Regions from separate parts of the Pseudoalteromonas sp. BZK2 genome, predicted to be linked through region 2. Evidence: riboswitches for the same ligand, from Rfam matches in the RefSeq annotation. Region 2 holds a riboswitch; the other holds the start of a gene.
What was found. Region 2 has a riboswitch for lysine ahead of dapA (4-hydroxy-tetrahydrodipicolinate synthase). Riboswitches for the same ligand answer to the same signal wherever they lie in the genome.

Region 1 (3,392 bases), on a different contig from region 2:
TCTAACTGTGATGATTTTGCCAGTGGAATGATAATATCTTGATTCAATAAACGATTTGTTTCTTTATAAATGCGTTCGTTTGACCATGAAGGCTGCTTTTGTTTTATCGCATTTTGTACGTCTTTCAAGCTGAAATCAGCCATCTTAAAACGTTTAAATAGCAGTTCTAACACCCCCCAATGTTCAGTAAGGGTATTTAATAACTTTTTAGCTGGGATCATAAGGCTCCAGTAAATTCAGACTTTGGTGTTGGCGATTAGTAGTAAATTATGTAATTGAGAATAGTTTTATGCTTTCTATGCTGCTAGAATCCGCGCCGAAACACTCGACTTACAATTTTTACATTATTATAAAGGTTGTTCAAACACCATGGTAACCCCACTTATCCTAACCCTGATAGCGGTGGCATTTTTGCTTATCGTTATAGAGGATATTATCCATGTAAACAAGGCCAAAACGACGCTTTTTTTTGGCACTTTATGCTGGATTATCTTATTTATCTCTCCAATTCATGGGCAAAGCCCAGAAACCATACAACATCAACTGGATCACAACATATTAGAAATCGCGACTTTGTGGCTATTCTTAATGGCTGCGATGACCTTTGTAGCGTATTTAAACTCTAAAGGCTTTATCCAGAATATTGTTCATAAAATTATGCCAAATCAAATCAGTGAACGAAAGCTGATGTTTCTGATTGGTGGTTTTGCATTTCTATTTTCATCTATTTCAGACAACATAACGGCAACTTTAATCTCGCTTGCGGTGGTGATGTCACTTAAGTTAGATCCTAAAAAATTAATAAAGTATGCGACCTTAATTGTATTTAGTGTTAACTCGGGTGGGGTGTCGTTGATCACCGGTGATGTTACAACCCTGATGATTTTCTTAGACGAAAAAGTCACCATTGCTAATCTACTATTATTAATTGCCCCTGCACTGACAAGTGTTGCACTGCTGGCGGCAATGTTGTCGGTGGGTATGTCGGGTAATGTTGTGTTTGAAAAACAAGCTGCCCGTCGCATCGAAAAAACAGATATTACCATTGCGGTTATCTTCTTCTCGACGATTATTGCCACGTTAACTTTGAGTGTGCTTTATAGTGTGCCGCCGCTGTTAACCTTTTTATTTGGTTTATCACTTATGTTTTTGGTTGCGCAATTTTTAATGCGCAAAAAAGACGTAAACAAAAAAATCATCGATTATATTCGTGAAATTGAATACGACACCTTATTGTTCTTCGTCGGGGTATTATTGCTGGTTGGTGCATTAAAAGAAGTCGGTATGCTTGCTAAATTTACTCACTTATATGAGTTGATGGCACCGGAATATGCCAACTACCTGATGGGGCTATTATCAGCGGCGGTAGATAACGTACCTCTAACTGCAGCACTTTTAAAAGCTGATATTGTGATGAGCCCTCAGCAATGGCTGTCGTTTACTTACGCAACTGGGGTCGGTGGCTCAATGCTTATAATCGGCTCTGCGGCAGGTATTATTGCCATGAGTAAGGTAAAAGCACTAACCTTTATGAGCTATCTTAAAATGTCGGTTTATTTATTAATTGCTTATACCGTTGGTTATTACGGTTCGCACTTAGCGGGCAGTTTAATTTCATAAAACGACTTGACAGCTAGACGTCTAAACGTTAACTTTCAAAGCCTGCTTTTAACAGCAGGCTTTGTTATTTTAACCAGGTGTTAACTTAACATTCAGAAGAGGTGCGATACTTAGGTAATTAATGTGAGGTGACGAACGCCGATGACCATTAATGAGGGAAGTACTCGCCGAGAAAATTAACCGGACGTCACGGTTATTTTTCGGTTTATGGGGCTGAATCCTCAAAACTGTCACCAAACTAGGTGGAGAGCTTCTGGCATGGACTACTCTTTATTTTCAAAGCACCCCCTTGCCGAGTTCTTCTTGAATTACTGTGGATAGTTTTCCACAAAAGGAGACGACATGAATACCCAATTAGCCGCCAACAGAAAATCAGATTACGTTGTTGCAAAATTTGGTGGCACCAGTGTAGCTAACTTTGATGCTATGAGCCGCTGCGCTGAAATCATTTGTGCTGATAATCAAGTACGTATAGTTGCTGTGAGTGCCAGTGCGGGCGTGACAAACCATTTAGTTGCATTGTGTAAAGCTGATTTGAGTGCGGCTGAACGTGATGAGCACATTACTGGCGTTGTCGCAATTCAAGAAGCAATCTTGGCAGAGCTGTCACTGGACGCTGATTTAGCACATGGCTTTAATGAAACGCTTAAGGCTTTTCAAAAGCTAGCATCAGACGGGGCTAAGTCAGTAGCAGATCAAGATGAACTATTGAGCTTTGGCGAGCGTTTGTCATCGTATTTATTTACTCAAGTATTACGCGGTCAAGGTCTTGATGCGGTGCGTTTTGATGTACGTAAAGTGCTAAAAACAGATAGCCAATTTGCTAAAGCTACCCCAAATGTTGCAGCAACCGCTGCGGCTGCTAAAGAGCATTTAGTGCCGCTACTTGATGACCATGTTGTGGTAACCCAAGGTTTTATTGGTAGCAATGAACATAATCAAACGACCACTTTAGGCCGTGGTGGTTCAGATTACAGTGCTGCATTACTCGCTGAAGCAATTAACGCAAAAAGCGTGCATATTTGGACCGATGTTGTGGGTATTTTCAGTACTGATCCGCGTTTATGCGCTAAAGCAAGCCCAATTGCACGCTTAAGCTTTGATGAAGCGGCCGAAATGGCAACGTTTGGTGCAAAAGTACTGCACCCTGCAACCATTTTACCTGCAAGCCGAAGCCATATTAGTGTGTTTGTTGGTTCAAGCCGTGAGCCGCAATTAGGTGGTACATGGATTGAAAAAGAAAAGTCTCAGCAACCAGGTATTCGTGCCGTAACACAGCGTAAAAACCAAATTCTGTTAACGGTTAAAAGCCCAGAAATGCTCCTAGCGAGTGGTTTCTTAGCCCGTGTTTTCACCATTTTAAGTGAGTTTAATATTTCGGTTGATTTGGTTACTACCTCCGAGATCAGTGTTGCAATCACTTTAGATAACGCACCAAATGCATCACGCCCTGAGCTTGATCAAGCTTGTTTAGATAAGCTTTCTGAGTTTTGTCATGTGTCGGTTGAGAATAACTTAACGCTGGTGGCTTTAATTGGTTCTGAAATTCAATTACGTCAGCAAGAAATGAACTTAATGCAGGTATTAAGCGATTTTAATATTCGTTTAATTTGCCACGGTGCAAGTAAACATAACCTGTGTTTCTTAGTTGAGCAAAGTGAGTCAGATGAAGTCGTGCAGGCTATTCACAGCCGACTATTAGAAAACCAAGTCGCGGCGTAAGTCATTAAAGTTAATAAAAGAGCACTGCCAGTCAGTGCTTTTTTGTGCCA
Region 2 (3,392 bases):
TTGGTTAATGCTCTCGGCGACAAAAGTACGTACGCCGCGAGCAATAAAATGTGAAATTTGTTTAGGGCTCTTTGCAGGCCCAGTGTTGAGCACGCGCTCGCTATCGATGCCTTGGGCAAGTACTTGCTCAAGTTCACCTTTACTTGCAACATCAAAGTTAAATCCTGCGCTGTCTAAACATTGAATAATGCGAGACAACGGGTTGGCCTTAACGGCATACCAAAGTTTCACATCGGTTTGCGCAGTCAGTTGATTTAAATGTGCAGTTAATTTATCTAAATCATAGATAAAAAATGGCGTATCAAGATGCGTTGAAACTTGCTCAACCGCTTGCTTGATGGGCGTGCTCAAAAAGCTCATTAACGTAAAACCTCTTCTAACAGTAATGATGCATCGCTTTGTTCATCACGGTATTTCACGATCAATGCACACGACATGCTAAGACCTTGTTCACGAGCCCATGCATTTGAAGCTGGGCGAGAGCCTGGGATCACAATCGCATTTTCTGGGATCGCTTCACCTTTGTCTAGCTGGCGCTCATTAACGCAATCGTAAACAGGAATGGTTGCCGATAAGCGAACACCCGGCGCAAGTACAGCACCTTTTTTCACAACCACACCTTCAACAATAACGCAGCCTGCACCGATGAATGCGTCATCTTCAATAACCACAGGGCTGGCACCAATTGGCTCAAGCACACCACCTAATTGTACTGCTGCACTTAGATGAACATTTTTACCCACTTGTGCGCACGAACCCACTAATGCGTGGCTGTCGACCATCGTGCCTTCGTCGATGAACGCGCCAATATTTACATATGCTGGTGGCATGATAATGGTGCCTTTAGCAACGTGTGCGCCACGACGAACACTGCTACCACCTGGTACCATACGCACGCCAGCATCGGCTGCAAAGCCTTGTGGAGCTAAGTTGTGCTTATCAACAAAACCACCCGGGAACTCAGTGTTTGTGCCATTTTTAAAGGCTTCTAAAATGCCTTGTTTAACTTCAACATTGGCGTGCCAGTTGCCGTTCTCGTCTTGTGTTGCCGCGCGAACTGCGCCTGATTCTAAGTTGTTTAATAATTCTAACCAGCTCATGATAAAACCTGTTTTTAGTTCCAAGATAAAATTGTGTTGTTTGCGTGGGTGATGCTGTCTGTTTGCTCAAGCTCTAAATGCGTAAGCGGCGGACGTAAATGCGGGGTATTTATTTTACCTTGCAGGTGCATCAGTACTTTTACGGGGATTGGATTTGCCACAGCGAATAAACTTTGAATCGCTTGCGACCAATCGGTGAATAGATTTGGGTATTGACCACTTAAACTGCGTTTAACAAACTCATGGGTTTGACTCGGCCAAGCATTCGCGGCAACCGAAACTAAACCTTTTGCTCCTGCTTGAGCAAAATACGGCATAAGAGCATCATCGCCACTAAATATGGCCAGTGTTGGCGATGCCGTTCTAAAGCCTTCAAATTTGCTAATGTCGCCACTGGCTTCTTTTAAAGCCCAAAGATTTTTGTGGTCAGCAAGGTTTTTGATCACCTGCGGTGAAATCTCAACTGCACTGCGTCCAGGTACGTTATACAGCATACATGGGTGATTACTTGCATCAAGAAGGCTTTCAAACCAATGTGTTTGGCCAACTACCCCAGGTTTTGCATACAGAGGTGAGCCCAATAGATAGCCATGAATAGGTAGTTGGTTGCAGTATTCAACCCAAGCAACTTGTTGCTTGAGGTTCATGCCGCCCACAGCAACCATGAGTGGTACACTCGGTGCTAATTGGCAAACATGCTCCACGATGGCTTGTTGCTCTTTGAGTGAAAGCGCCAGTCCTTCACCGGTACTGCCAAGTAATAAAATGCCGTTATTTGCATCTTGCTGCTCAGCGACCAGTTGTTCAAGGGCTGTGTAATCGACCTCGCCAGATTCAGAAAATGGCGTGACAAGCGCTGTCCATAATGGATAGTCGTTTAAATCAAAATTGTTGATCATCTCTCACGAACTTATAAGGTATTCGAAGAGTTTATGCGGGAACATTTGAATGGAGCCGCATGTCGTCGTTCGAACAAGGTATAATTCGAAGAGCGAATGGGCTTAAAATAATAAAGACGCGACGGCCTTATTATACTAAGACCAGAAGCTCTCCACCAAACTAATCAATAGCACTTTGCTATTGTTGGTGACAGTCGCTGGGATTCAGCCCAGTCGCCCGAAATAAGCACCTCACAAACGGTGTTACTTCTCGGCGTTAATTCCCCTCACGTATGATCAACAGAGTCTGTGCTCTTCCCATACGCTACCTGAATAACGCACCTCTTCCAGCCCTTTATGCTCGCTTTAAAGGTTAAAGCCAACATAGTTAAATAGGGTATTTGCAGCGATTAAAGCATTTTAGCCGTCTAGGTGTCAAGGCGAGGAATTTGTTTTTTAGTGACCGAATTTGCAACATGGTTACGTATAACCGTGTTTTTACGTACACTTAGCGCTAACCAAATCAATTGGAAAAATGATGGAAAAATTTAACGATATTTATCAACGAGCCGTATCTCGAAAGGGCAGTGAAGAAATGCTGCAAGCACTGTTATCAAACCCGCTCGACGATGCTGATATTGCTAAAATGCATGACGATTTATGGTTAGAAGAGTTCACGCGTAAAGTCTTTCAAAGCGGTTTTTATTGGTCTGTTATCAATAATAAATGGGCTGGTTTTCGTGATGTGTTTTGGGATTTCAGTGTAGAAAAATTGTTGATGATGCCGCCAGATATGCTCGAGCAAAAAGCCAGTGATGAGCGAATTGTTCGCAATTTTAAAAAAGTACAAACGATCCCAGAAAATGCGTACATGATCCACGAAGTTGCTGAGAAGCATGGCAGCTTTAGCCAATTTATTGCAGATTGGCCTACTGACAATATTATTGGTTTGTGGGCTTATCTTAAAAAGCATGGTGCGCGTTTAGGGGGAAATACTGGCCCATACGCTTTACGAGCGCTTGGTAAAGATACTTTTTTACTTTCTCGGGATGTAGAAGCCTATTTGCGTGCCCATGAGTTGATAGATGGCGGCTTACAAACTAAAAAGTCACTGCAAGCAGCGCAAGATTTTTTCAACGAATTACAACAGCAAAGCGGTTACAGCCTGCAGGCACTAAGCCAACTAGTGGCCTATGGTGTAGGCGATAATCGTGTTGGTGTCGCAACACGTTAAGGACAGTTATGAAACTGCAAACTCGATACACAGATATTAGTGAACTACTTGCTATCAAGGATATGCCGAGCGCCGTTGCCGAGCCGCAATTACTGCTATTTAATGACAAGCTAGCTGATAATTTCGCAATTAAACACGACAGCGAATTTTTAGCTAAATTGCTATCTGGTTCAACGATAG

Region 1: another riboswitch for lysine. It lies ahead of lysC (lysine-sensitive aspartokinase 3); the one in region 2 lies ahead of dapA (4-hydroxy-tetrahydrodipicolinate synthase).

What each region holds. Positions count from the first base shown of each region.
Region 1 covers NZ_JACSOG010000001.1:194,298-197,689, reverse strand. Annotated here, with positions in the region: gene BIZ38_RS00830 (hypothetical protein) at 1-221, opposite strand, end outside; gene nhaD (sodium:proton antiporter NhaD) at 370-1,620, shown strand; lysine riboswitch at 1,709-1,881, shown strand; gene lysC (lysine-sensitive aspartokinase 3) at 1,963-3,342, shown strand; gene BIZ38_RS00815 (4'-phosphopantetheinyl transferase family protein) at 3,319-3,392, opposite strand, start outside.
Region 2 covers NZ_JACSOG010000003.1:117,275-120,666, reverse strand. Annotated here, with positions in the region: gene BIZ38_RS02920 (PLP-dependent decarboxylase) at 1-360, opposite strand, end outside; gene BIZ38_RS02915 (2,3,4,5-tetrahydropyridine-2,6-dicarboxylate N-succinyltransferase) at 360-1,100, opposite strand; gene dapA (4-hydroxy-tetrahydrodipicolinate synthase) at 1,115-1,999, opposite strand; lysine riboswitch at 2,137-2,333, opposite strand; gene BIZ38_RS02905 (DNA-3-methyladenine glycosylase I) at 2,517-3,212, shown strand; gene BIZ38_RS02900 (protein adenylyltransferase SelO) at 3,221-3,392, shown strand, end outside.